DNA from 3 places in the Burkholderia crassaminum genome. Region 3 is predicted to be linked to each of the others. Evidence: riboswitches for the same ligand, from Rfam matches in the RefSeq annotation. Region 3 holds a riboswitch; each other region holds the start of a gene.

Region 1 (9,475 bases), on a different replicon from region 3:
TACGTGCTCGACGATTTCCGCTGGGCATTTGTCGCGGCGGGCGTGCTCGCGCTGCTGACGTTGCCGGGCTATGCACGGCTCGCCTCCGATGCGGGCGACAGATTGCGGGCTAATGTAGCGCGAGGATAGGCCGATTTTCCGCCGACTTTGTGCTGCGACAGGTGCGTGTTTGGGCTCCTTGTCGCTCACTTCCCGATTCGGGAGACAGACTGCGGGCTAATGTAGCGTGCGGATAGGCTGATTTTCTGCCGACTTTGTGCTGCGACAGGTGCGTGTTTGGGCTCCTTGTCGCTCACTTCCCGATTCGGGAGACAGACTGCGGGTTAATGTAGCGCGCGGATAGGCTGATTTTCCGCCGACTTTGTGCTGCGACAGGTGCGTGTTTGGGCTCCTTGTCGCTCACTTCCCGATTCGGGAGACAGACTGCGGGTTAATGTAGCGCGAGGATAGACCGATTTTCCGCCGACTTTGTGCTGCGACAAGTGAGTGCCTGGGCTCACTGTCGCTCACTCGGAACATCGATCTATCGTGTCGTGAAGGTATCGCGGGAAGCGAAAGCGGTCATCCACCACAGCGGATGAACGAGCTGATCGCGCGGTGATACCCGTTCGCTAAGAACCCTGATCGATCACGCGCGATTGGCATGTCAGATGCGCGGCATTTCCCGCGTGGATCCGCGCGTATGATGGACGACATGGCAGCGTCGTGCATATCCCGATCGTCGTCACTGCGCGTCATGAAAGATGATGCCGACCGTGTGGCGGTGGCCGCTGCGGATCCGGCTCACGCCGTGGCGCAGGTTGACGCGATAGACGCTGCGCGTCCCCTGCACGGGTCTGCCGTGCACGGCGAAGATCACCGCGTCGCCTTGCATCAGCGGCACCACTTCCGCTCGTGATTGCATGCGTGGCCGCTGTTCCGTCAACATGAATTCCCCGCCCGTGAAATCGCGGCCGGGCGCCGACAGCAGGATCGCAACCTGCAGCGGAAACACGTGCTCGCCATAGAGATCCTGATGGAGGCAGTTGTAGTCGTCGGGACCGTATTGCAGGATCAGCGGCGTCGGTCGCGTCTGCCCCGCCGCATGGCAGCGATCGAGGAATGTCGTGTGGTCTTTCGGATAGCGGACGTCGATTCCGAGCGCCTGGTTCCAGCGATTCGCGATGGGTGCGAGATGCGGGTAGATCGTCGCGCGCAGCTCGGCAATGACCGCGGGCAGCGGGTACGCGAAATACTTGTATTCGCCACGGCCGAATCCGTGCCGTGCCATCACGACGCGCGAGCGATAGAGCGCATCGCGCGGATAGAGCGACGCGAGTGCTGCGCACTCGCTTGCCGAGATCAGGCTCGGCACGCGCGCGCATCCATAGCGATCGAGTTCGGCGCCGACAGTCGGCCAGTCGATGGCGTCGAGGCGTTGTGCGATGTCCGGCGATTCGACGGCAGGTGGCAGATCGGCGATGTTCACGGGCATCCCTCGGTTCGTCAGCGATGTGGCGCCGAACCGTGCGAAATGCTCGGAAGCATTGCGTGCGCGGTTGGAGCCACGAAGAAAGTCGATGAACCCAGTCTAGCGACGTTCGTGCGCAGGTGCGCTCCAGATCTTGCGCTTCAATTCGGAAGTGAAAGGAGAGGGCACGGGACGCGCACGGACACATCGAAGGCTGCGACGTATCAGTGCGGAGAAGCGGAGAAGCAGAGAAGCAGAGAAGCGAGCGGCGAATCTTCCACGACAGGCGGCCGGCTCACACCGGCCACCCGTCGCAACGCGAATCACGCCACCGACCGGAACAGCCAATAGAGCCCGCCGGCAAGCACGATCGACGCCGGTAACGTCAGCACCCACGCCAGCACGAGGCTGCGCACCGTGCTCCATTGCAGCCCGGAGCCGTTCGCCGCCATCGTGCCCGCGACGCCTGACGACAGCACGTGAGTCGTCGACACGGGCAATCCGTAAACGTCGGCCGCGCCGATCGTCAGCATAGCGACGAGTTCGGCCGACGCGCCCTGTCCGTACTTCAGATGCTGCTTGCCGATTTTCTCGCCGACGGTCACGACGATCCGCTTCCAGCCGACCATCGTGCCGAGGCCCAGTGCGATCGCGACCGCAACCTTCACCCATGTCGGAATGAACTTGGTCGCGTGGTCGAGCTGCTTGCGATAGTTGTCGATCGCGAGCTTGTCGTCGGCGGCGAACGCGGGCTGACCCGACTTCTCGATCAGGCGGATTGCTTCGGACACCAGATACATCGTATTGCGCACGTTGTCGATGTCGTGTTGCGGCACGGCCGCCATCGAGCCCGACGCGCCAACCGCGGTCGCGAGCGACGTGGACAACTGCTGAACGGCGGGGATCACGGCCGGCGTCAGTTCGCGATGCTGCACGTAAAGCTCGACGTCGGCGCGCGGGTTCGCAGACGGTGCGACGCCGTTCGTGTACTTCCCGAACGTCGTGGCTGCCTGGTTTGCGACCGCAACGAAGGTCTGCGTCTCGGCCGGCGTGACGGCCTTGTTCAGTGCATAGGCAGTCGGCACCGTACCGATCAGGATCAGCATGATGAGGCCCATCCCTTTCTGCCCGTCGTTCGAACCGTGCGCGAACGACACGCCCGTGCAGGTCAGGATCAGCAGGCAGCGAATCCAGAACGGCGGCGGCTGATCCTTCGGCGGTTCCTTGTACAACTCCGGAACCCGCACGAGGGCTTTCAGCACGAGCAGCAGCAGCGCGGCGCACAGGAAGCCGACGATCGGCGAGAACAGCAGCGACTTGCCGACGCCGAGCGCCTGGCCCCAGTCGACGCCGCTCGTGCCGGACGGCCCGTGCATCAACTGGTTCATCAGCCCGACGCCGATGATCGACCCGATCAGCGTATGCGAGCTCGACGACGGCAACCCGAAATACCAGGTCGCGAGGTTCCACACGATCGCGGCGATCAGCAGCGCGAACACCATCGCGAAGCCCGCGCCGCTGCCGACCTGCAGGATCAGCTCGACCGGCAGCAACTGCAGGATGCCGAACGCGACGGCGCCGCTCGAGACCATCACGCCGAGGAAGTTCCACATGCCGGACCAGATCACCGCGACGTTCGGCGTCAGCGAGTGCGTATAGATCACGGTGGCCACTGCGTTCGCGGTGTCGTGGAAACCGTTGACGAATTCGAAGCCGAGCGCGATCAGCAACGCGGCGCCGAGCATCAGGTACGGGAACAGCGATCCTTCGCGCACTGGCGACAGATCGTCGATCAGGTGCGTGGCGATATAGATCGCGCCGATCGCGAGCACCAGCAGGAAGACGGCATAGCCGAGCTGTCTGGTGCGCTCGACGGAACCCGGCGAGTTCGGGGCAGACGAAGCAGGTTGATTCATGACGGTATCTCGTAAGGGAACCGCGACTGATCCTAGCTTCGGCTAGCAGTCAGTTTGATGACAGCAGGGATGGCGAACGGTATGTCTTACGGCGACGTAAGGTGGTCGTCGCCATGCGATTGCGATACGACGCGGCACGTCGGCTTGCGTCGTGCGCGATATCGCGAACGCAACACGGCAGGAGGCTAGGTGGCAGTGTCGCGCCGATCGTCGTCGGCGATCAACTTCCATCCGTGCGGCGACGCAGCGAAGGTCGTGCACGACAGCGGCGCAACGTCGATGCGGGTTGCCGCGTCGGGATCCAGCTGCAGCGCATGCGCGACGGCCGCGCGAACGATCGGCGCATGCGTGACGGCGACGATGTCGCGGCCGTGTTGCAGCGCGTTCATCCATGCGCCGACGCGGCGCATGGCTGCGTCGAACGATTCGCCTCCGTGCGGCGACGCGGACGGATCGCCGATCCACGCGCTCAATTCGTCAGGCAGGTCGCGCGCGAGGTCGTGCAGCCGCTTGCCGCGCCAGTTCCGGTAGTCGACGTCGCGCAGTGCGTCGTCGATGTCGGCGCGTAGTCCGAATGCATCGGCGGTCTGCACCGCACAGCGGGCCGGGCTGCACAGCACGAGCGAGCCGGCGACGTCCGTCCAGCGGTTGCGCAGTGCCGCGGCTTCGGCGAGCCCGTGCGCGTCGAGCGGATCGTCGTCGGGAAACGTGCCGGTGCGCATCGCCCGGGTCGATGCGTGTGCGATCAGGCGCAGCGAGGCATGCATGTTCATGTCGGTTTTCGGGGGCTCCGGGGCGGGACGCGATCGCCACCGTGCGATTACTTCAATACGCGAACGTTCGCGCGTACAATTCGCCCGATACGAAACGCGGAAGCCGGTGCAATTCCGGCGCGGTCGCGCCACTGTAACCGGGGAATCCATGATCCCGGAAGCCAGACCTGCCTTCGTACCCATTCAACATTTGCCGGGGCGCGATTCCCCTGAGGTGCATCCATGAGCGAAGCAGTGCTGAAGCCGGCGGTCGTGCCGGCGCCCATCCCCGTCCGTGAACTGTTGCCGTGGGCCGTGTTCGTCGGCCTGATCCTGTTGCTCGCCCTTTATTTCGTGGGTGCGGAACAAGGTGCGACGTCACTCGTGCCGGGCATGTACGTCCACGAATTCGTCCACGACGGCCGCCATCTGCTCGGCTTCCCCTGCCACTGACGCGGAGTTCATGATGGTCGGAAAGCTGCTCATGCGCGGGATGCTCGCAGGCATCGCCGCAGGCCTCCTCACGTTCGGTTTCGCGAGAGTCGTCGGCGAACCGCAAGTCGATCAGGCAATCTCCTTCGAAGAAAAAGCCGACGCCGCCAAGGGCGACGCACCGGAGCCCGAGCTGGTCAGCCGCCACACGCAGGCCGGCCTCGGTCTGCTGACGGGCGTCGTGACCTACGGCGCGGCATTCGGCGGGCTGTTCTCGCTGGTCTTCGCGTATGCCTACGGGCGAGGCAGCCGCCTCCGGGCACGGCCGCTGGCCGCCTGGCTCGCACTGGCGTCATTCGTCGCGCTCGTGATCGTGCCGAACCTCAAGTACCCGGCCAATCCGCCGTCGGTCGGCGATCCCGACACGATCGGCTATCGCACTGGCCTGTTCTTCCTGATGATCGCGATCTCGGTCGCGACGATGGTGTTCTCGGTCAGCGTGCGCCGCCATTTGCTGGCGAAGCTCGGCCAGTGGAACGCGTCGATCGTCGCCGGGCTCGTGTTTGTCGCGATCATCGCGGCCGTGCAGATCGGGCTGCCGTCGATCAGCGAGTTACCGGCCGATTTCCCGGCGGCCTTGCTGTGGAAGTTCCGCGTTGCGGCGATCGGCATGCAGGTGATCATGTGGACGACGATCGGCCTGCTGTTCGGCGCATGGGTCGAGCGCGGCGAACGCACCGGCCTGCGCGCCGCCTGACGCGCATTGCAACGGGGCGCGCCTAGCGCAGCATGCGCGGCGCGCTCCCGGTCGATTCGCGCGCCAGCGCGACGAACGCGGCCAGATAGTCGATCGACGCATCCGCCTCGCGGATGCCGAGGAAGATCTGCTTCGCGATTCCCTTCTTGCCGAGCTTGACCGGCACGACCGGCATCCGGTCGGCGTATTCGTCGGCCAGCCATCTCGGCAGCGCGGCCACGCCGCGCTCGCTCGCCACCATCTGCAGCATGATGTCGGTCGTCTCGATCGACTTGTGCCGCCTCGGTACGATGCCGGCCGGCGTCAGGAACTGGTTGTAGATGTCGAGCCGGTCGGTCTCGACCGGGTAGGTGATCAGGATCTCGTCGGTCAATTGCTCGGGTGTCACGTAGTCGGCGTTCGCGAACCGGTGTGAGTCGGCGACCACCAGCACCTGCTCGTAGTCGAACACAGGGTCGAAGCGCAGGCCCGGCTTGTTCAGCGGATCGGGCGTCACGAGCACGTCGATGCCATAGCCGAACAGAGCGCCGATGCCGCCGAACTGGAAGCGCTGCTTCACGTCCACGTCGACGTCGGGCCAGCGCGACAGGTACGGCGACACGACCTTCAGCAGCCACTGGTAGCACGGGTGGCACTCCATCCCGATGCGCAGCGTGCCGCGCTCGCCCTTCGCGTACTGCTTCATCCGCTCCTCTGCGAGCTCGAACTGCGGCAGCAGCCGGTTCGCCAGCTTCAGCAGATACTGCCCGCCCTGGGTAAGCCGCAGGCCGCGACCTTCCCGATCCCAGATCGGCGTGCCGAGCTGCTGCTCGATTTTCCGGACGGTATGGCTGAGTGCCGATTGCGTGAGGTGCAGCGTATTGGCGGCCGCGGTCAGCGAGCCCTGACGCTCGACCTCACGAATGACGACGAGATGGAATCGTTCCAGCATGGATATCGCTCGCGTAACAGATGCATGAGCAACTTTAATGGATGAATGAAATAATGCCATTTTATTTCATGGTTTGAAATCCCTATGATGGCTGCCGGATCTTCACTTCTTCTGGACGGCAGCTCATGGTCACGACACACAACCTCGGTTTCCCGCGCATCGGTGCGAAGCGCGAACTCAAGTTCGGTCTCGAACGCTACTGGAAGGGCGAATCGTCGCGCGACGAGCTGAAGGCGCTCGGCGCCGAGTTGCGGCAGCGTCACTGGAACGACCAGCGCGACCTGGGCCTGGCCCCGATCGGTGACTTCGCGTTCTACGATCAGGTGCTCGACATGAGCTTCACGCTCGGTAACCTGCCGAAGCGCGTGCAGGATTTCCATGGCGATGCGCTCGACAACTATTTCCGCGTCGCGCGCGGCCGTTCGGCACAGTCGGCGGAAGAACATGCGGCGTGCTGCGGCGGCGTCGCGGCCGGCGAAATGACGAAGTGGTTCGATACGAACTACCACTACATCGTCCCGGAATTCCACGCGGACACGAATTTCTCGCTCGACCCGTCGCGCCTGTTGCAGCAACTGGCTGAAGCGAAGGCGCAGGGCGTGAACGCGAAGCCGGTGATCATCGGCCCCGTCACGTACCTGTGGCTCGGCAAAGCGAAGGACGATTCCGACCGCCTCGCGCTGCTGCCGAAGCTGCTGCCCGTGTACGGCGCGCTGCTCGACACGCTGACCGCGCAGGGCGTCGAATGGGTGCAGATCGACGAGCCGATTCTCGTCACCGAACTCGACGCCGAGTGGCGTCAGGCATTACGCACCGCCTATGAGGCGCTGGAAACGCGCCGCATCAAGCTGTTGCTCGCCACCTACTTCGGCCAGCTTCATGACAACCTGACGCTCGCGGCTTCGCTGCCGGTCGACGGCCTGCATGTCGATGCCATCAACGCCCGCGACGAAGTCGACGCGCTGGTGCGCGAACTGCCGGCCGAGCGCGTGCTGTCGGTTGGCGCGATCAACGGTCGCAACATCTGGAAGACGGACCTGAACGCGACGCTCGACTGGCTCGAACCGCTCGCGAAGCAACTGGGCGAGCGCCTGTGGGTCGCACCGTCGTGCTCGCTGCTGCACGTGCCGGTGGATCTCGCGAGCGAGGAGAAGCTCGATGCGGAAATCCGCTCGTGGCTCGCGTTCACGCTGCAGAAGCTCGACGAGCTGAAGGTGCTCGCGACCGCGCTGAACGAAGGCCGCGACAAGGTGGCCGATGCACTGGCCGCGAACGCTGCCGCGATCCATTCGCGCCGCAACTCGCCGCGCGTGAACAACCCGGCGGTGAAGGCCGCGATCGCGCGGATCGACGCGCAGCTCGGCAACCGCGTGAGCCCCTATACGCAGCGTGCGCCGAAGCAGTCGGCGCGACTGAACCTGCCGGCGTTCCCGACGACGACGATCGGCTCGTTCCCGCAGACCGGCGAAATCCGTCACGCGCGCAGCCAGTTCAAGGCCGGCGCGCTGGACGATGCGGGCTACCGGGCCGCGATGCAGGCTGAAATCGAACGCAGCGTGCGCGAGCAGGAAGCACTGGAACTCGACGTGCTGGTGCACGGCGAAGCCGAGCGCAACGACATGGTCGAATACTTCGGCGAACAGCTCGACGGCTACGCGTTCAGCCAGTTCGGCTGGGTGCAGTCGTACGGTTCGCGCTGCGTGAAGCCGCCGATCCTGTTCGGCGATATCAGCCGCCCGAAGGCGATGACGGTCGAATGGATCACGTATGCGCAGTCGCTGACGAACAAGCCGATGAAGGGGATGCTGACCGGCCCGGTGACGATCCTGAACTGGTCGTTCGTGCGCGATGACCAGCCGCGCTCGGTGTCGTGCTACCAGCTCGCGCTTGCGATCCGCGAGGAGGTACTCGATCTCGAGAAGGCCGGCGTGCGCGTGATCCAGATCGACGAGGCCGCGCTGCGCGAAGGGCTGCCGCTGCGCCGCGCGCAATGGGGCGAGTACCTGCGCTGGGCGGTCGAATCGTTCCGCATCACTGCGAACGGCGTGCAGGACGATACGCAGATCCACACGCACATGTGCTATTCGGAGTTCAACGACATCATCGCGTCGATCGCCGACATGGATGCGGACGTGATCACGATCGAGACGTCGCGCTCGGACATGGAGCTGCTCGACGCGTTCGACAACTTCAAGTATCCGAACGAAATCGGGCCGGGCGTGTACGACATCCATTCGCCGAACATCCCGACGCAGGCGCATATCGTCGGCCTGATGAAGAAGGCGGCCGAACGGATTCCGGCGGAGCGCCTGTGGGTGAACCCGGATTGCGGCCTGAAGACGCGCCAGTGGGCGGAAGTGATCCCGGCGCTGACGAACATGGTCGCCGCCGCGAAGACGCTGCGCAGCCAGGTGCATTGACGCGGGCAACGCGGGCCTGTCGTATTGCGCGCTCGGTGGCATGCGCAACGCGATGCCTGCCTTGCGCTCGTACTTCCGTACGGGCAAATGAAAAAGGGCAGCGCGGTGCGCTGCCCTTGCTTGCGACGACCGGGCGGGCGGGTGAAGCTGCCTGCGCCGGTGCGCGGGTATTACACGGTGCGCGCGCCGCGCGGCAGCGCGTCGTCCTGCTTGCGGGGCGCACCGGCATCGTCGATGCTGACGCGGCGCGAGATCAGCCACACGCACAGCGACGACAGCACGGCGGCACTCGTGTACTGGATCGCGAGCGGCCACCATTGCGGCGCGGTGTTCTGCGCGATGATGGTCGCCACCAGCGGCGTGAGGCCGCCGGCGAGCGCGCCGCACACCTGGTAGGCGATCGAGATCGCCGTGTAGCGGATGCGTGCGACGAAGATGCCGCTGACGAAGCCCGCGACCACCGAGTAATAGCCCGATTCCGCGAGTGTCGCGAGGCCGACGCCGACCGTGATCGACAGCGGCGTGCCCATGTGCACGAGCGGCAGCATGACGAACGGGACGATCGCGGCCCATGCGCCGGTGATCAGCAGCACGCGCGTGGTGCCGAAGCGCTGCGCGAGGAACGCGGCCGCGAGCTGCACGACGAACTGCAGCACCGCGACAATCGTCATGCAATGCAGCACCATCGACCGGTCGAGCGACAGGAATTGCGTCGCGTAGCTGATCATGAAGATGTTGCTGAAATACACGCCGGCGATGCCGTACACGTTCGCGCCGATCGCGAGCAGCAGCAGCGGCCAGTACTTGAGCGCTTCAC
Region 2 (9,475 bases), 1.0 Mb from region 3:
GCGCTGCATCGCTTCGACGAAACGTTCGCAGATGCCGTGCAGCGCCTTCGGGTTGTGCCGTTCGAGGAATGCGCGGGTGGCGTCGTCGAACAGGTACGCGTCGGCGACGAGCGCGTACTGGTGGTCGGACAGCACGCGCGCGGTCGCGTCATAGCCGTACAGGTAGTCGACGGTCGCGGCCAGCTCGGCCGCGCCCTTGTAACCGTGACGCTTCACGCCGTCGAGCCATTTCGGGTTGACGACGCGCGAGCGGATCACGCGCGCGATTTCCTCGCGCAGCGTGCGCATCTTCGGCGCGACCGGGTTCGCATGGTCGCCGTGGTAGATGCTCGGCTGCTGCCCCGACAGGTGCCGCACCGCGGCGGTCATCCCGCCCTGGAACTGGTAGTAGTCGTTCGAATCGAGGATGTCGTGCTCGCGGCTGTCCTGGTTCTGCACGACGACGTCGATCGTCGCGAGCCGCTCGCCGAACACGTCGGTCGCGAGCTCGCCCGCGCTGTTCTGCGCATACGCATGGCCGCCCCACTGGCGGTATGCCTCCGCGAGATCGGCGTCGGTCTGCCAGCGGCGCTGGTCGATCAGGTCCTGCAGGCCCGCGCCATAGCTGCCCGGCCGCGCGCCGAACACGCGCCAGCCGGCGCGGCGCCGCGCTTCGTCCGGTGCCACGCCCTGCGCGAGCCATTTCGTGCGTTCGCGCTCGATGCGTGCGCGGATCGGGTTCAGCTCCTCGGGCTCGTCGAGCGCGGCCACCGCCTGCACGGCCGCGTCGAACAGGTGCATCAGGTTCGGGAACGCGTCGCGGAAGAAGCCCGACACACGCAGCGTCACGTCGATGCGCGGCCGGTCGAAGATCTCGATCGGCAGGATCTCGAAGTCGGTTACCCGGTGGCTGCCATGCGCCCATTTCGGTCGTACGCCGAGCAGCGCGAATGCCTGCGCGATGTCGTCGCCGCCCGTGCGCATCGTCGCCGTGCCCCATACCGACAGGCCGATCGCGCGCGGATAGTCGCCGTGATCCTGCAGATGGCGCTCGATCAGCTGCTGCGCGGATTTCAGGCCGAGCGACCACGCGGCCTGCGTCGGCACCGCACGCGTGTCGACCGAGTAGAAGTTGCGGCCGGTCGGCAGCACGTCGGGGCGGCCGCGCGACGGCGAACCGCTCGGCCCCGGCGGCACGAAGCGGCCGTCGAGCCCGCGCAAGAGCTGGCGCATTTCCTCGCCGCCGCACGCGTCGAGCGAGGGCAGCAGCGTCGCGCGGACGCGCTCGATCACCGCGAGCGTATGCGGCCAGTCGCCGGACGGTATCGCGTCGGCGCCGGTGTTGCCGCCATCGGCCGCACACAGCTCGTCCAGCCATTGCTGTGCGAGCCGTTCGAGCCGCTCGCGCGTATCGCCCGCATGGCGCCACGGCGATGCGTCGAGCGCCTGCAGGATCGCCGGGCGCGGGCCGACCCACGGCGCGGCCCAGTCGGCCGCGAGCGGATCGAAGTCGTCGCCGAGCGCGAGATCGCGCGCGAGCGCGCCGATCAGCCCCGCGCGTGCGCCCTTGCCGTCGCCGACCGGAAAGCGCGCGAGCGCGAGCAGCGTGTCGCGTCGCTGGCGATCGGCCGGCGACATGCCGAACACGTGCAGCCCGTCGCGAATCTGCGCTTCCTTCAGTTCGCACAGCCACGCGTCGACGCGCGTGAGCAGCGCATCCTCGTCGCCCGTATCACGCGGCGGCGACACGCTCAGTTCGTCGTGCAGACGATGCTCGGCGATCGTCGCGAGGATCGTCTTGCGCAGCAGCTTCGCGCGCCGCGCGTCGACCATCAGCGCTTCGTAGTATTCGTCGACCTGCCGCTCGAGATCCTGCAGCGGGCCGTAGTTTTCCGCGCGCGTGAGCGGCGGCATCAGGTGATCGATGATCACGGCCTGCGCGCGGCGCTTCGCCTGGCTGCCCTCGCCCGGATCGTTGACGATGAACGGATACAGGTGCGGCAGCGGCCCGAGCGACAGGTCGGGCCAGCACGCGTCGGACAGCGCGACGCTCTTGCCCGGCAGCCATTCGAGGTTGCCGTGCTTGCCGAGGTGGATGACGGCGTCGATGCGATACGCATCGCGCAGCCAGAAATAGAACGCGAGATACGCGTGCGGCGGCACGAGATCCGCGTCATGGTAGCTCGCGTAGTCATTCTCGCCGCGTGAGCGAGACGGCTGGATGCCGACGAACACGTTGCCCGCGCGCCAGCCGGCGATCGTGAAACGCCCTTGCCGCAGCGTCGGATCGGCTTCGGGCGGGCCCCAGCGTTCGTTCAGCGCGTCGCGCACGGCCGCCGGCAACCGCGCGAAATGCGCGACGTAGTCTGCCAGCGCGAAACTCTGGAACGCGGGGCGCAGCGCATGCACGGCCGCGTCGTTGGTCACGCCTTCGGTGAGTCGCGCGATCAGCGCGTCGCCGTCGGGCGGCAGGTCGGCCACCGCGTAGCCCGCGTCGCGCAGCGCCGCGAGCACGCGCAGCGCGGACGCCGGTGTGTCGAGCCCGACGCCGTTGCCGATCCGCCCTTCGCTTTGCGGATAGTTCGCGAGAATCAGCGCGACGCGCTTCTCGCCATTGTCGAGCGTGCGCAGCCGGCACCAGCCGCGCGCGAGCGCCGCGACGAACGCGATCCGCTCGGCGTCCGGCTGGTAGCGCACGACATCGACCTCGGTGTGCGGGCAGCGGTACGCGAGCCCCTTGAAACTCACCGCGCGCGTGACGATCCGTCCGTCGACTTCGGGAAGCGCGATGTGCATCGCGATGTCACGCGCATGCAGGCCCTGGTTGTCGGCCACCCATGCGTCGCGATTGCCGCCGGACAGGATCACCTGCAATACCGGCGCGTCGCCGGCGAGCACGTCGTGTTCGGGGCTGTCGATCGAGCCGGCCGCGAACGCGGTCGTGTTCAGCACGAGCGCGACGTCGTGCATGTCGCAGAGCTGCGTGATGACCTCGCGGCTCACCGCATCCTTCAGCGACGTCACCGCGATCGGCAGCGGATTCAACCCTTCCCGCACGAGCGCATCGGCCAGCGCGTCGAACACGGCCGTGTTCGCGGCCTGCCAGTGCGCGCGATAGAACAGGATCGCGACGACGGGCGCACCGGGCGTCCAGCGCGGCCGCCAGTCGTCGACGCTCGCGCGGTCGCGCGCCGGGTGATACAGCGCGGCGGCCGGCAGCGGGCGCGGCGGTTCGGGTTCCTCGCCGAACCCGAGTGTGTGGAATGCAATGCTGCGCAGCAGCGCCTCGGCATTGTGCACGCCGCCTTCACGCAGGTAGCGCCACCACAGCCGGCACAGGCCGGGCGCGACGGTGCTCTTCGCGACGAGGTTCGGGTCCTCCTGCAGGTCGCCCGAGAACATCGCGAGCTGCTGGGCGCGCTTCGACGCGAGCGACACGGCCTGCTCGATCCCGTACGGCCAGTACGCCTCGCCGCCGAGATGATCGATCACGACCGACTTCGCGTGTTGCAACACGTCGTCGACGTAGAAATCGACCGACGCCGGCTGGCGCAGGAACGTGACGTTCGCGAGCCGCACGCTCGGGAAGCCGGCCGGCAGTTGCGGCACGACGCTTGCGAGCAGCGACAGCGTCGTGTCGGCCGAGCTCAGGATCACGATGTCGGCCGGTTGCTGGTCGATCCGGACAACACCCTGCGTATCGTCGACGAAGCCGCCTGGCGTGGTGCGCAGCAGATGCATCGTGCGTTACGCCTGTTGCGGCTCGGCCGCGCACGCGGCGTCGAACGCGCGTTGCAGCGCGGCCGCGTCGAGGTCTTCGCCGATCAGCACGAAGCGGCTCGCGCGCGTTTCGCCGTCCTGCCAGCGACGGTCGAAATAGCTGTCGAAGCGGCGGCCGACGCCCTGGATCACGAGCCGCATCGGCGCGCCCGGCAGCGCAGCGAAGCCCTTCGCGCGGTAGATCGTGTGCGCTTCGACGACCCGCTGCAGCGCGGCGATCGTCGCTTCGCGCGTGCCGGCGTCGCCCGACACGACCACCGAGTCGAAATCGTCGTGATGGTGATCGTGATCGCCGTCGTCGGCCGAGCCGTGATGGTCGTGACGCAGGTGGATCGTTTCTTCCGATGCCGATTCGAGACCGAGCAGCATCGCGAGATCGAGTTCACCGCGCGTCGCGCGCACGATCTTCACCTGCGGCGGGATCTCGTCGCGGATCGCGGTTTCGATCTGCGCGAATTCCGCGTCGCCGACGAGATCGGCCTTGTTCACGATCACGAGATCGGCGGACGACAGTTGATCGGCGAACAGCTCGTGCAGCGGCGATTCGTGGTCGAGGTTCGGATCGGCGCGGCGCTGCGCCTCGACGGCCTGCGGGTTCTCCGCGAACTGGCCGCTGGCGGCAGCCGGCCCGTCGACGACGGTCACGACCGCGTCGACCGTGAAGCTGTTGCGGATCGTCGGCCAGTTGAATGCCTGCACGAGCGGCTTCGGCAGCGCGAGGCCGGACGTCTCGATCAGCACGTGGTCGATGTCCGCGCGGCGCTCGACGAGCGCTTCCATCACCGGATAGAACTCTTCCTGCACGGTGCAGCACAGGCAGCCGTTCGCGAGCTCGTAGAGCTGGCCCGACGCTTCGCCCTGCGCGCCGTCGGCATCCTCGCAGCCGATGCCGCAGCCCTTGAGGATTTCGCCGTCGATACCGAGTTCGCCGAATTCGTTGACGATCACCGCGATGCGGCGGCCTTCGGCGTGCTGCAGGATGTGGCGCATCAGCGTCGTCTTGCCGCTGCCGAGAAAGCCCGTGACGATCGTGACGGGAAGCTTGCGTAGGGTCATGGAATATCCAGGGTCGTAAGGAAGAGTCAGGCCGAGATCGTCACGTCGATCTCGTCGTAGCGTTTTAACCGGTAGATCAGGGCCGACACGAGCCAGCACGCGAGGAACAGGCCGATCACGACATAGCCGAGCACGCCGAAGTGCGACGCCACCATCGACGCGAAGTCCCACACCGGGCCCTGCAGCGACAGCTTGTCCGCGAGCAGCGCGAGCACCTCGATGCCGCCGATCAGCGCGGCGACCAGCACCGACACGAAGGTGATCGTCATGTTGTAGTAGATCTTGCGGATCGGCCGCACGTACGCCCAGCGATACGCGCCCATCATCAGGATGCCGTCGGTCGTGTCGACGAGCGTCATGCCGGCGGTGAACAGTATCGGCAGCGCCATCACGGACCAGAACGACAGACCGCCCTGCACCTGCGCCGCCGAGATGCCGAACAGCGCGATCTCGGTCGCCGTGTCGAAGCCGAAGCCGAACAGGAACCCGACCGGATACAGGTGCCAGCTGCGCGACACCAGCCGGAACAGCGGACGGAACAGGCGCGCGAGCACGCCGCGCTGGTTCAGCAGCAGGTCGAGATCGGCGTCGACGATCGGCTCGCCGCGCCGCGCGGCGCGAAACGTCCGGTAGACGGAAACCAGGATCAGCAGGTTCGCGATCGCGAGCACCAGCAGGAAGAACGCCGACACGCTCGTGCTGATCACGCCGCCCCACGCTTTCAGGCTCTCGAAGCGCGCGAGCGACGCGGCCGTGAGCGTCACCACGACCGACATCACGATCACGACCGTCGAATGGCCGAGCGAGAAGAACAGGCCCGCGCCGAGCGGGCTGCGCCCCTCCTGCATCAGCTTGCGCGTGACGTTGTCGATGGCCGCGATGTGGTCGGCGTCGACCGCATGACGCAGCCCGAACACGTACGCGAGCAGTGCGGTGCCGAGCAGCACGGGCTGGCCGTGGAAGGCGGCGAACGCCCAGATCCACGCGCCTGCGTTGAAGGCGATCAGTAGCGCATAGATCGCGACGATCTTGCCGCGCAGCCCGGACGGACTGTCGTTGAACAGGCGGAACAGCGAATCGAGCATGACGCTCCTTTGCGAACGGTCGACATGAAGCATGCCAACACGGCCGTCGCTGCGCGGCCCCGCGCGGTCCGGCCCTTCGTCGCACCGGGTCATGCGCATTCGCGCAGGCGGCCGGACGACGGGGATCGGGAAACGCTCGGGTGTCGGGCACGCTGCGGCCGTGGACGATGCGCCGCTTCCCCGCGGCGCTGAACCCCAACGTTTAGGCCGGTATCCGGGCTGACGAACACGCCGCTTCGCCTTCCCGGATACGCAGGGCATCCAGTGGCGGTCGTCCGCATGCAGGCGGCATGCGGCGAAGCGGCGTTGCATCGCGGCGGGCACGATGCGTTCGCTTACCGTTGCGGGGGCAGCACAGGTTGGCTCGACTGCGACGCAGGCAGGCTCCCTGTTTCCCGTTTAACTGCGCACGCCGGAGGGCACGCGCGAGCACCAAAACGCGTGCGAGTGTAGGCGCCGGGGGCGGGAGCGTCAAGGCGGCGCGACCCGCCGAACGGCGTCTTGCATGGCCGCCGCGCCACGCCGGAGGCCGCTTCCGGCATCGGCGAAGCGGGTTCGCGCGGGCGGATCGCTGTGCTATCGTAGCGCCGCGTTCGGTGCTCGCATGCGCATTCCGCGCATGCAGTTAAACGGGAAACAGGAGGCGGATTACCGCCCGGCCTGTGCTGTCCCCGCAACGGTACGCCGCCCGCGCGACGCGCTTCCCCGCGCACGCGCCCATGCCGCCCACGATGCCACTGCCCTTCTAACCGGGCGGGAAGGCTGCGGCCTGGCCGGCGGCCAGCCCGGATACCGGCCGACGCAAGGGGCGAGCCCGATGCTCGCCGAACGCCCGATCCGCGGGGGACGGATGAGGTGCGCATTCCGCCCGCGTCCGCGCGGGCTTCGTTCGATCCGTCATGCGTGACCTGTCTGCTGGCCGCCGCCGTGCCGCCCGCCTGCCCTATTCCCCTGTTTCGACACGGTGCGCGCCGTGCCGCGCCCGATGAGCCGGGCCTGGCTCATCGGCGCCGGCCCCGGCGACGCCGACCTGCTGACGCTCAAGGCCGTCCACGCGATCGGCGCGGCCGACGTGCTGCTCGTCGACGATCTCGTGAACCCCGACGTGCTGCGCCATGCGCGTGCCGACGCGCACATCGAGCACGTCGGCAAGCGCGGCGGTCATGCATCGACGCCGCAGGATGCGATCGTCGCGGCGATGCTCGCGCATCTGCGCGCGGGCCGCAGCGTCGCGCGGCTCAAGGGCGGCGATCCGTTCGTGTTCGGCCGCGGCGGCGAAGAGCTGGCCGCGCTCGGCGCGGCGGGATTTCAAGTCGAGGTCGTGAGCGGCGTCACGGCCGGCATCGCCGCGCCGGCCGCGCTCGGCATCCCGGTCACGCAGCGCGGCGATGCGCAGGGCGTGATCTTCGTCACGGGCCACGGCGCGGGCGCCGACGAACCCGACTGGCGTGCGCTCGCCGCCACGCACATGACGATCGTCATCTATATGGGGATCCGCCGGCTCGACGCAATTGCAGCCGCGCTGCGCGAAGGCGGCCTGCCTGGCGACACGCCGTGCGCGGCGATCGAGAATGCGACGCGCCCCGGACAACGGCACGTGCTCGCGACGCTCGACACGCTCGTCGAACACGTCGGCGCGACCGGCATCGGTTCGCCGGCCATCTTCGTCATTGGCCGCGTCGCCGCGTTCGCCAACGATCCCGCGGTACGTGCCGCACTCGGCAGCGGCGCATGATGCGCGTCGCGCTCGGTGTCGGTTTCCGCGCGGGCGTGACGGCCGCGCAGCTCGATGCCGCGATCCGCGCGGCGCTGAGGCTGTACCCGGCTGCCGAACCGGCGCTCGTCGCCACGCTCGCCGACAAGGCGCGTGCCCGCGCGCTGCGCACGCTGTGCGCGAGACGCGGCTGGCCGCTCGTCGCGTTCGACGCGGCACAACTCGCGAGCCGCCCCGAACTGGCCGCGAGCGGTCCGTCGGGTGCCGCGCTCGCCCGCTTCGGCGTCGCGGGCGTGGCCGAGCCGTGCGCGCAGCTCGCGGCGCCGCACGGCCGGCTGCTGGGCCCCAAATCCATCCGGGACGGTGTGACGGTCGCACTTGCCGGCCCGCTCTGAACCCTTTGTTTCGCTTTCTTTCGACAGGATCAATCCGATGAAAACCGACACCGAATCCCATCAACGGATGACCGAACGCCGCCGCGCGGGCCACGAGAAGAAGCAGGCCGCCGCCACCAACGAAAAGGGCCTGCTGATCGTCAACACCGGCAACGGCAAGGGCAAGAGCACCGCCGCGTTCGGCATGGCCGTGCGCGTGCTCGGCCACGGCATGCGGCTCGGTGTCGTGCAGTTCATCAAGGGCGCGCTGCACACGTCCGAGCGCGACTTCCTCGGCGCGGTTGCCGAATGCGATTTCGTGACGATGGGCGACGGCTATACGTGGAACACGCAGAACCGCGACGCCGACATCGCGACCGCGCGCAAGGGTTGGGACGAGGCGCGCCGGATGATCGAAAGTGGCGACTACCGGATGGTGATCCTCGACGAGCTGAACACCGTGCTGAAGTACGAATACCTGCCGCTCGACGAAGTGCTCGCGACGCTTGTCGCGCGTCCCGATTCGGTCCACGTCGTCGTGACCGGGCGGCATGCGCCCGATGCGCTGATCGATGCGGCCGACCTCGTCACCGAAATGCGGCTCGTCAAGCATCCGTACAAGGAGCAAGGCGTGAAGGCGCAGCGCGGCGTGGAGTTCTGAGCATGCCCGCCTGCCCCGCGCTGTTCGTCAGTGCGCCCGCGTCGGGCCAGGGCAAGACGTCGGTGACGGCCGGCCTCGCGCGGCTGCACCGCCGGCTCGGCCGCCGTGTGCGCGTGTTCAAGACCGGGCCCGACTTTCTCGATCCGATGCTGCTCGAACGCGCGAGCGGCGCCCCCGTGCATGCGCTCGACCTCGGGATGGTCGGCGAGGCCGGCTGCCGCGCGCTGCTTGCCGATGCCGCGCGCGAGGCCGACCTGATCCTGATCGAAGGCGTGATGGGGCTGTTCGACGGCACGCCGAGCAGTGCCGATCTCGCGGCTGCGTTCGGCGTGCCGGTCGTCGCGGTGATTTCCGCGAAGGCGATGGCGCAGACGTTCGCGGCGATCGCGTTCGGGCTCGCCCGGTTCCGGCCGGGGTTGCCGTTTCACGGCGTGCTGGCCAATCGCGTCGGCTCGGCCCGGCACGCGGAGCTGCTGCAACAGGCGCTGCCCGACGACCTGCGCTGGCTCGGGCATGTGCCGGCCGATGCGGGCATCGCGCTGCCGGAGCGGCATCTCGGCCTGCACCAGCCGGCCGATATCGACGATCTCGACGCCCGGCTCGATCGCGCGGCCGACGTGCTCGCGCAGACGGCGCTCGCTGAATTGCCACCCGCCGTCGCGTTCGCGGAACCGGACGCCGCGGCGCCGCTGCCGCGTGCGCTCGCCGGCAAGCGGATCGCGGTGGCGCGCGACGCGGCGTTCTCGTTCATCTATCCGGCGAATCTCGCGCTGCTCGACGCGCTCGGTGCGCAGTCGAGGTTCTTCTCGCCGCTCGCCGACGAACC
Region 3 (9,475 bases):
GCTGCGTCGTTCGCATGCGGACGCCGGCGCGCCTATTCGTCCCAGTGCACCACTTCCCACGTTCGCGTGGCGGCATCGGCCCGCAGCCAGACGACACCCCCTGTCGGCACCGGCCGCGACAACAGTGTATCGAGCGGCACGCGCAGTACATGCGATGCAAACGCGCGGATCACACCCGCATGCGTGACGGCCCATTGCGGTCGGTCGAACTGCGCCACGGCATCGGCCTGCCGTGCGACCCGGGCAGCGAACCGCGCGACGCTTTCGCCGCCGTGCGCGCACGCATGCATCAGGTCGGCCGCCCACGCGTCGAGCGCGGCGCGATCGATATCGTCCCAGCGCTGCATTTCCCACGCGCCGAAATCCATTTCCTGCCAGCCGGCATCGCGTTGCAGCGGCACATCGAATGCCTGCGCGAGCCGTTCGGCAACCGACGCGCATCGCATCAGCGGGCTCGTCCAGATCTGTTCGGGCGGCGGCGCGCCGAGAGCCGACAGATGCGCGCGCACGGCATGCGCCCCCGCATCGGCCGGCGCGGCGAGCGGCACGTCGCTGCGTCCATAACAGACGCCCGGCTCGACGCCGACGGACGGATGACGGATCAGGACGACGTCCACCCGAGCACCACGAGATAGATCGCCAGTTCGCACAGTTGTTGCGTGAAGCCGAGGCAGTCGCCCGTATAACCGCCGATCCGCTTCACGAAATAGCGGGCTGCCCACGCGCGCACGAGCACGAGCGCAACGCATGCGGCGACCCCCATGCGCCAGTCGGGCCAGAACAGCCAGGGCAATCCGAACAGCGCGGCGACGCACGCCGCGCGTGCCCCCATCCGTTGCGCGACCGGTTTCGCCTTGCCTTCGGGCCGCACGTAGTCGAGCGTCATCAGCAAGCTCACGGCCGCCGCGCGGCTCGCCGCGTGCGCGGCGATCATCGTCCATGCGGCACGCAGCGGCAGCATGGACGCAAGCGCCTGCCATTTCACGCCGAGCGCGATCACGAGCGCGACCGCGCCGAACGTGCCGATCCGCGAGTCGTGCATGATGCGCAGCACGTCGTCGCGCGTATAGCCGCCGCCGAACGCATCGCAACTGTCGGCCAGGCCGTCCTCGTGAAAGGCACCCGTTGCGAGCAGCGTGGCGGCCATCGACAGCCCGACCGCGATCGACACGGGCAACGCGCGCAGCGCGACCAGATACACGAGCGCGCCCCACGCGCCGACGCATGCGCCGACGAGCGGGAAATAACGCGCGGCCTGGTCGAGATCGCCGGCCGCGTAGCCGATCGTGCGCGGCACGGGCACGCGCGTGAAGTAGCCGAGTGCGACGAAGAAGTAGCGCAGTTCGGCTCGCACGCCGCGCGCGCGATCAGGCGTCACGATTGTCGACACCCGCGGATTCGAAGCTCGCCATTTCCGTGAGGAACGCAGCAGCCGCACGCACGAGCGGCAGCGCAAGCGCCGCGCCGGTGCCTTCGCCGAGCCGCAGGTCGAGCGCGAGCAGCGGCTTCGCGCCGAAATGCTCGAGCATGCGCCGGTGCCCGGCCTCGTGCGACGTATGCGAGAACACGCAGTAGTCGCGCACGCCGGGCGCGATGCGCTCGGCGACGAGCAGCGCGGCCGTCGCGATGAAACCGTCGACGAGGATCGTCATCCGCTCGCTCGCGGCCGCGAGATACGCGCCCGTCATCATCGCGATCTCGAAGCCGCCGAACGTCGCGAGCACGTCGAGCGGTGCAATCGCGTGCGAGTGCTTGACGAGCGCACGGCCGAGCACCGCGCGCTTGTGCGCGAGGCCCTGGTCGTCGAGGCCCGTGCCGCGCCCGACGCAGGCGTCGATCGGCACGCTGAGCAGGCGGCTCATCAGGCACGCGGCCGACGACGTGTTCGCGATCCCCATCTCGCCGAAGCCGATCGTGTTCGTGCCGAGCGACCGATGCAGGCGCACGCGCGCCGCGCCGGCCGCGAGCGCCGTCATCGCCTCGTCGCGCGTCATCGCCGGCTCCGCCGCGAAGTTGCGCGTCCCGCGCGCGACCGGCAGCGACACCAGCCGGTCGGACAGCGGCAGCGGCGACGCGACGCCCGCATCGACGATCTCGAGCGTGCTCTGCGCGACGCCCGAGAACGCGTTGATTGCCGCGCCGCCGGCGAGGAAGTTCGCGACCATCTGCGCGGTCACCGCTTGCGGATAAGGACTCACGCCCTCGGCGGCAATCCCGTGATCGCCGGCAAACACGATCGTCACGGGACGCTGCACGACCGGCCGCTCGGTGTGCTGGATCAAGCCGATCTGCAGCGCGATCGCCTCGAGCTGGCCGAGGCTGCCGGGCGGCTTGGTCTTGTGGTCGATTACGTGCTGCAGGCGCTTGCGCAGCGCGTCGTCGAGCGGCGCGATCGCGGGCGGGAAGTGGGTCGGGGTCGTCATCAAGGAGCCGTGTCGTTGGCGCGGCGGTATGCGCCGCGCATCGGAAAAGGAAACGTCATTGTCGCTCGGGCCACGCCGGCAGCAGCGCATCGCGGCCGTTCTCGCGGATCAGCACGAGCGGATAACCGAACGCATCGCTGGCGCGCTCGGGCGTCAGCACGTCATGCACGGGGCCGGCCCACGCGTGGCCGCGGCCGTCGAGCAACAGCGCATGCGTCGCGAAACGCCGCGCGAGATTCAGATCATGGCACGAGAACAGCACCGTGCGCGGGCCCGCGTCGAGCCACGCGGCCAGCGCGGTCAGGCAATCGATCTGGTGATGCAGGTCGAGGTGCGCGAGCGGTTCGTCGAGCAGCATCAACGGCGCGTCCTGGCACAGCGTCGCGGCCAGCGCGACTCGCTGCCGCTCGCCGCCCGACAACGACAGCACGTCGCGCGACGCAAGCGCAGCCAGGTCGAAGGTCGCCAGCGCGTCGCGCGCGGCCGCGCGGTCGCCGTCTCGCTCCCAGCCCCAGCCGCCGAGATACGGAAAGCGGTTGAGCAGCACCGTGTCGAACACGGTCGCGCTGAATGCGTCGTGCAGTTGCTGCGGCATCAGCGCGCGGCGCTGCGCGAGCGGCGCCGGCTGCCACGCGGCGAGCGGCCGGCCATCGATCTCGACTCGTCCGCCGGCCGGCGTCTGCAACCCCGCGAGCGTCGCGAGCAGCGTCGTCTTGCCCGCACCGTTCGGCCCCGCGATGCACCAGATCTCGCCCGGGCGGAACGCCTGCGTGAAGCCGTCGAGCAGCGTGCGCGCGCCGGCCTTCAGCGTCAGGTCGACGGCCGCGTAGCGCATCTCGCCGCCGGTGGCGTGCAATGCGGCATGGGTCATCGCATCGGCCTCCTGAGCAACATCCACAGGAACACCGGCACGCCGATCAACGCAGTCATCACGCCGACCGGCAACTGCGCGGGCGCGATCGCGGTGCGTGCGAGCAGGTCAGCCGCCATCACGCCGCCGCCGCCCGCGAGCATCGCGGCCGGCAGCAGCATCCGCTGGTCGTTGCCGAAGGCAAGCCGCAGCGCATGGGGCACGACGAGGCCGACGAAGCCGATCGTGCCGGCCGTCGTCACCGCGGCCGCGGCGGCCAGCGACGCGACGAGATAGATCCGCACACGCAGGCGCGCAACGGGCACGCCGAGCGCAAGCGCCGTCGCATCGCCGCGCAGCAGCACGTTCAGTTGCGGCGCGGCCGGCAGTGCGATGCATGCGGCCAGCAGCAGCGCACCCCACGCGAACCATGGCGCGGTCACGCCGTTCAGGTCGCCGGTCAGCCAGAAGATGATCCCGCGCAGCCGTGCATCGGGCGCGAGCGACAGCAACAGCGTGACGAGCGCGCCCCACCCGGCCGCGATCACGACACCCGTGAGCAGCAGCCGCGGCGACGCGTCGCGCGACTCGCCGCGCCACAGCTCGCGGCGCGCGAGGCCGAGCACGAGCGCGACCGACACGAGCGAGCCCGCGAACGCCGACGCATCGACGAGCCACCACGCGCCGCCCGCGATCATCGCGACAAGCGCGAAACCGGCCGCACCGCCGGACACACCGAGCACGTACGGGTCGGCAAGCGGGTTGCGCAGCAACACCTGCAACAGTGCGCCGGCCAGCGCGAGCAGCGCGCCGCACGCGAAGCCCGCGAGTGCGCGCGGCAAACGCAGCGTGCGAACGATATCGGAAAACAATGTGTCGCCGCCATGCGGCACGAGCGACGCGAGCGCCTGCCACGGCGACATCGGCACGCTGCCGATCGACAGCGACGCGACGAACAGCAACGCGACCACGGCGGCCAGCGCGGCCCAGATCGCCGCGGCGCGCGCGGCGCTCATGCGGCCCTCCGCGCGACGGACGACGCTGCGCGCATCGGCGCGCTACTGCTGCCGGCCGGGTGCGACATCGGCACAGTGCGACGTGTTGCAGGCATCCCCAAGCTCGTGATCCTTGTCGGTCAGGTGGTCGACGTGCGCGGCGGCCTTCGGCGCTCGCCTCGTTCGCAAACGTCACCAAGATGGCAGAAATCGGCGCCGACGACGATTGGGGTCGGCATCGAAGATCCATCCCGTGAAGCATTGCGCACCCTGCTTCCCCGCAGGCCGCGCGTCACGAAGCCCGTGCGGGCTTCCCGCCTCGGCCGGTATCCGGGCTGGCGGCGGTCCGGCTCGCCTTCCCGCGCGAAAACGCGCAGTGGCCCGCGCCCGCCTGCGGTAACCGCATGCGAAACGCGCCCGAGCCGGCCTGCGTCATGCGACGCGGCCGCTTACCGTTGCGGGGGCAGCGCAGGTTGGCGGCTTCCTGGCGGAGCCCACGCCCTGCTTCCCGTTTAACCGCGCGTTCCACGCGCGAGCACCGAGGCGGCGCCAGTTTAGGAGCCGCTCGCACGAGCGTCAAGGAAGCGTCCGGGCACGCACGGGACGCGCTGATTCGCGGCAAGAAGCAGGGGTGTTACGACTGGAAACGTTACAGATGTCGGTTTGCGCGTTATTCCGCGCTAAAATGCTGGGTCTTTAGAGGACGCAGCAAATGCTCAACGAACTCGAAACCTTATCTCAAAATATTGGCCGTCTGATTTCGCTGAACAAGCGCTATCACTCGGAACGGCTCGCGCTCGAGGAGCAAGTCGCGCAATTGCGCGCGGACGCGGACACAGTCCGCGCGGAACTCGCGCAACTGCGCGACGAACGCAATGCGCTCGCAGCCGAGCGCGACACACTGTCGGCAAAGATCGACGACGCCCAGGTGAAGCTGAACGCGATTCTCGAAAAGCTGCCGCGCTCGAAAAGTGCGGAGCAAGCCGACAACCAGCTCGACCTGCTGGATGGGCAGGCGCGTACGGATGGCGATGACGCGGCCAGCCACGGAGAACATGCATGAGCACCAAGCAGATCGAAGTCTCGATTCTCGGTCAGCCCTATCGGCTCGCCTGTTCGGCCGAGACCGAAGCGGCGCTGCTCGAAGCGGTCGCGCGTGTCGACGCCGAAATGTCGAAAATCCGCTCGAACAGCTCGGTACGCGGCACCGATCGCATCGCCGTGATGGCGGCGCTGTCGCTCGCTTCCGAATTGCTGCGGCTGCAAACGAGCGTGCGGCACGGTGAAGCATTTCCGGCGGAGGAAATCCGTCGTACAATGCACCAGATGAACGAACAGCTCGGCGCGGTGCTCGCACAGCACGAGACGCAGTAACGTTTTAATCGATACGTCGATTCCCCTTGATCTCGGCGATCAACGGTGGTCAAATTGGCGCATCGATTCACAGTTCAGTCAGCTTCCCTGCCTGGTTCGCCAAGGTCATATATTCCTTGAACCAATGCCATGTGCACGGTTGCGGAAATTTGTAGCACGGGCGCGCGCGTCACTCTGTCTGATGTACCCGAAGTGCTGCTAACTGCGACCAATTCTGAACCTCAGGTTCAGGATGCCGGCCTAGCGGCCAAGGCGGGGGCCTATCCAACGGCATCGGGCGAAGCCCGATGCCGTTTTCTTTTGTAGCAGCCTCTTTCTGCGTCGATCACGATCCATGCAATACTGGCTGATGAAGTCCGAACCGGACGAAGCAAGCATCGACGATCTCGCCAACGCACCGCAGCGCTCGCTGCCGTGGACGGGCGTGCGCAATTATCAGGCGCGCAATTTCATGCGCGACACGATGAAGATCGGCGACGGCGTGCTGTTCTATCACTCGAGCTGCCCCGAGCCGGGCATCGCGGGCCTCGCCGAAGTGTCGTCGACGCCCTACCCCGATCCCACGCAGTTCGATCCGAAAAGCCCCTATTACGATTCGAAGTCGAGCCAGGAAGCGCCGCGCTGGCTGCTCGTCGACGTGCGCTACGTGAAAAAATCACCGCTCGTGCCGCTTGCCGCGCTGCGCGAACACGACGAACTCGCCGACATGCGCGTGCTCGCACGTGGCAACCGGCTGTCGATCACGCCCGTCACGCGCGCCGAATGGAAGTTCATCACCGAAAAGCTGATGAAGTAGGCGCACGCCAAAGGTCAAATCTGGTCAGTACGTGCCGCCGCCACGGAACTCGCGGCACTTTCGCGCGGCCTAAGCAACCGCTGTCGGCTCGATCGAGCCGGCTGTCGTTTTTTCGTCGCGCGGTACGCCCGCGTCGTGCACGCGCGATCCGCGTGCACGCCCTCGCACAAGGAGTCCAACAATGACCAAGAAATCCGCACTCGCGCTGTCGCTCGCCCTTGCCGCCGCCGTTCCCGTCGCGCTGACGCTCGCGTCGCCCGCCGCGCACGCGCAAACCGCGAACCCGCACTTTCCGGAGCCGGCAGGCGTGCTGTCGCTGTCGTCACAGGCCAGCGCCGACGTGCCGCAGGACATCATCCACATCACGCTGTTCTACGAGCAGCAGGCCAAGGATCCGGGCAGCCTCACCGCGCAATTGAACCAGCGCGCCGACGCAGCGCTGTCGCAGGCGAAGGGCGTATCGGGCGTCACGGCACACACGGGCGCATTCTCCGTCTATCCGAGCACCGATCGCGACGGCAAGATCTCCGCATGGCGCGGCCGCACCGAGGTCGCGCTCGAATCGCGCGATTTCGCCGCGGCGTCGAAGCTGGCCGGCCAGTTGTCGAACCTGATGCAGGTCGCGAACGTCGAGTTCTCGCTGTCGCCCGAAGCGCAGCGCGCAGCCGAGCAGAAGCTGACGACCGAGGCAATCAAGTCGTTCCGCGCCCGTGCGGACGAAGCCGCGAAGGCATTCGGTTACAACAGCTACACGATCCGCGACGTGAACGTCGGCGGCGGCCGCAACGTGCAGCCGTACCCGCGCATGATGGCGATGGCCGCGGCGCCGATGGACAGCGCAAAGATGAGCGCACCGATCGCGGTCGAAGGCGGCAAGGCCACCGTGTCGGTCACCGTCAACGGCTCCGTGCAGATGAAGTAACGCGCGGCGCGCGGCAGTCCGAAATGAAAAACGCCGGCCCTCGGGCCGGCGTTTTTCATTTCCCTGCGTGTGCCGATGCACGCGCCGATCGCACGTGCATCGGCATCGCATCACGCAGCGGCATTCGCCGCGCGACGGCGATACGCCCAGACCATCAACGCGATACCCGCGAGGATCATCGGCAGCGACAGCCATTGCCCCATCGACAGGCCGAGCGCGAGCAGGCCGAGGAAGTCGTCGGGTTCGCGTGCGAACTCGACCGTGAAGCGTGCGAGGCCATACCCGATCAGGAACAGCGCGGACACGGCGCCCATCGGCCGCGACTTGCGCGAGAAGAAGAACAGCGCGAAGAACAGCACGATGCCTTCGAGCGCGATTTCATAGAGCTGCGAAGGATGGCGCGGCAGCATCTGGTATTGCATGAACACGTCGGCGAGATGCCACTTCTCGACGAGCTCCGGATGCTTCGGCAACCATGCCGCATCGTCGCGCATCGCACCCGGGAACAGCATTGCCCACGGTGCGGACGGATCGGTCACGCGGCCCCACAGTTCGCCGTTGATGAAGTTGCCGAGCCGCCCGGCCGCGAGCCCCGTCGGCACCATCGGCGCGACGAAATCGGTGACTTGCAGCCAGTGGCGCTTGCGCTGCCACGCGAACAGCACCATCGCGAGCGTCACGCCGAGGAAGCCGCCGTGAAACGACATGCCGCCTTCCCACACCTTGAACACGTCGAGCGGATGCGAGAGGTAGAAATCGGCCTTGTAGAACAGCACATAGCCGAGCCGGCCGCCGAGCACGGTGCCGAGCACGCCGTAGAACATCATGTCGTCGATGTCCTTCGCGGTCCAGCCTTGCGCCGCGACGTGCGGCAGCTTCAGGCGGATCCGGCCGACGACGATCGCCGCGATGAAGCCGACGAGATACATGAGGCCGTACCAGCGCACGGCCAGCGGCCCGAGATGGATCGCAACGGGGTCGAAATTCGGGTGAATGATCATGGGTTAGCGAAGAAGTTTTCGAATGCGGTACGGCCGTCGCAAACGCGCAGCACCGCGCGTTGGACGGCACCGGCGCAGCATCGTTCACGTCACGTGGCGAGACCCTGCGCGCGCACGACGTCGATGAAGCCGGCCAGCACGGGGCTCACGTCACCGGTACGCCACACGAGGCCCGTCTCGACGACCGGCGCGTGACCGGCGAGCGGCCGGTAGACCACGCCGGTGCGCCGCAGGTTACGCAGCGATTGCGGCACCAGTGCGACGCCCATGCCGGCCGACACGAGGCTGACGATCGTCTGCATCTGGATCGCCTCCTGGCCGATGCGCGGGGTTTCCCCCGCCGCGCCGTAGCAGCCCGTAATGATGTCATAAAAGCCGGGCGCCAAACGACGCGGAAAGATCACGAGCGGCAACGCGGCGACCTCCGCGAGATGGACGGGCTCGTCTTCAGGCGCGTCGCTCGCAGCCGCCGGCATCGCCACCACCAGCGGCTCGCGCACGACGGGCAGGTACGACAGCCCGGCCGCGTGGCGCGGCGGCACGGGCGGAATGACGAGCCCCGCGTCGATGCGGCCGGCGACGAGTTCGTCGATCTGCACGTCGCTCGTCGCCTCCGCGAGTTGCAGGCGCACCTGCGGGTAGCGCGCGCCGAACGCACGCAGCAGCGAAGGCAACAGCCCGTAATCGGCGGTCGACACGAACGCGAGCGACAGCGAGCCGGCCTCGCCGCGCGCGAGCCGTCGCGCAAGCGGCGGCAACGCATCGGCCGACGCAAGCAGCCGGCGCACATCGGGCAACAGCGCAGCCCCGACCGCCGTCAGCGCCACCGAGCGCTTGGTGCGCACGAACAACGCGACGCCGAGCGCGTCCTCGAGCGCGCGGATCGCCTGTGACAGCGGCGGTTGCGTCATCGACAGGCGTTCGGCCGCGCGGCCGAAATGGCGCTCGTCGGCGACGGTCGCGAAATAGCGCCACTGGCGCAGGTCGGGAGTCGGATCGGCCATGCCTCTCTCATTCGTAAAACGACTTAATAAGCGACAAATAATATATTGGACATCCCAATCCGGAAACTCCATTCTTGATTGATCCGAACCGGCGCGCCGCTCACCGGCGT

What was found. Region 3 has a riboswitch for cobalamin ahead of ACPTTF_RS13295 (FecCD family ABC transporter permease). Riboswitches for the same ligand answer to the same signal wherever they lie in the genome.
Region 1: it holds a riboswitch for cobalamin, as region 3 does, so the genes downstream of both, ACPTTF_RS18920 (CbtB domain-containing protein) here and ACPTTF_RS13295 (FecCD family ABC transporter permease) in region 3, are expected to answer to the same signal.
Region 2: it holds a riboswitch for cobalamin, as region 3 does, so the genes downstream of both, cobA (uroporphyrinogen-III C-methyltransferase) here and ACPTTF_RS13295 (FecCD family ABC transporter permease) in region 3, are expected to answer to the same signal.

The regions. Positions count from the first base shown of each region.
Region 1 is NZ_OZ183800.1:384,960-394,434, forward strand. Features, by position in the region: gene ACPTTF_RS18900 (DHA2 family efflux MFS transporter permease subunit) at 1-129, shown strand, start outside; gene ACPTTF_RS18905 (2OG-Fe(II) oxygenase) at 725-1,468, opposite strand; gene ACPTTF_RS18910 (inorganic phosphate transporter) at 1,774-3,366, opposite strand; gene ACPTTF_RS18915 (histidine phosphatase family protein) at 3,552-4,139, opposite strand; cobalamin riboswitch at 4,190-4,328, shown strand; gene ACPTTF_RS18920 (CbtB domain-containing protein) at 4,362-4,571, shown strand; gene ACPTTF_RS18925 (CbtA family protein) at 4,585-5,307, shown strand; gene ACPTTF_RS18930 (LysR family transcriptional regulator) at 5,330-6,238, opposite strand; gene metE (5-methyltetrahydropteroyltriglutamate--homocysteine S-methyltransferase) at 6,364-8,658, shown strand; gene ACPTTF_RS18940 (MFS transporter) at 8,829-9,475, opposite strand, start outside.
Region 2 is NZ_OZ183799.1:1,876,445-1,885,919, reverse strand. Features, by position in the region: gene cobN (cobaltochelatase subunit CobN) at 1-3,720, opposite strand, end outside; gene cobW (cobalamin biosynthesis protein CobW) at 3,727-4,815, opposite strand; gene ACPTTF_RS08615 (HoxN/HupN/NixA family nickel/cobalt transporter) at 4,842-5,900, opposite strand; cobalamin riboswitch at 6,089-6,352, opposite strand; cobalamin riboswitch at 6,477-6,715, shown strand; gene cobA (uroporphyrinogen-III C-methyltransferase) at 6,886-7,635, shown strand; gene ACPTTF_RS08605 (cobalamin biosynthesis protein) at 7,632-8,009, shown strand; gene cobO (cob(I)yrinic acid a,c-diamide adenosyltransferase) at 8,047-8,649, shown strand; gene ACPTTF_RS08595 (cobyrinate a,c-diamide synthase) at 8,652-9,475, shown strand, end outside.
Region 3 is NZ_OZ183799.1:2,874,759-2,884,233, forward strand. Features, by position in the region: gene cobC (alpha-ribazole phosphatase) at 33-617, opposite strand; gene ACPTTF_RS13280 (adenosylcobinamide-GDP ribazoletransferase) at 602-1,378, opposite strand; gene cobT (nicotinate-nucleotide--dimethylbenzimidazole phosphoribosyltransferase) at 1,368-2,423, opposite strand; gene ACPTTF_RS13290 (ABC transporter ATP-binding protein) at 2,479-3,294, opposite strand; gene ACPTTF_RS13295 (FecCD family ABC transporter permease) at 3,291-4,289, opposite strand; cobalamin riboswitch at 4,573-4,826, opposite strand; gene ACPTTF_RS13300 (ATPase) at 4,981-5,331, shown strand; gene ACPTTF_RS13305 (cell division protein ZapA) at 5,328-5,642, shown strand; RNA gene ssrS (6S RNA) at 5,724-5,905, shown strand; gene ACPTTF_RS13315 (EVE domain-containing protein) at 5,977-6,438, shown strand; gene ACPTTF_RS13320 (SIMPL domain-containing protein) at 6,620-7,360, shown strand; gene lgt (prolipoprotein diacylglyceryl transferase) at 7,471-8,361, opposite strand; gene ACPTTF_RS13330 (LysR substrate-binding domain-containing protein) at 8,451-9,365, opposite strand.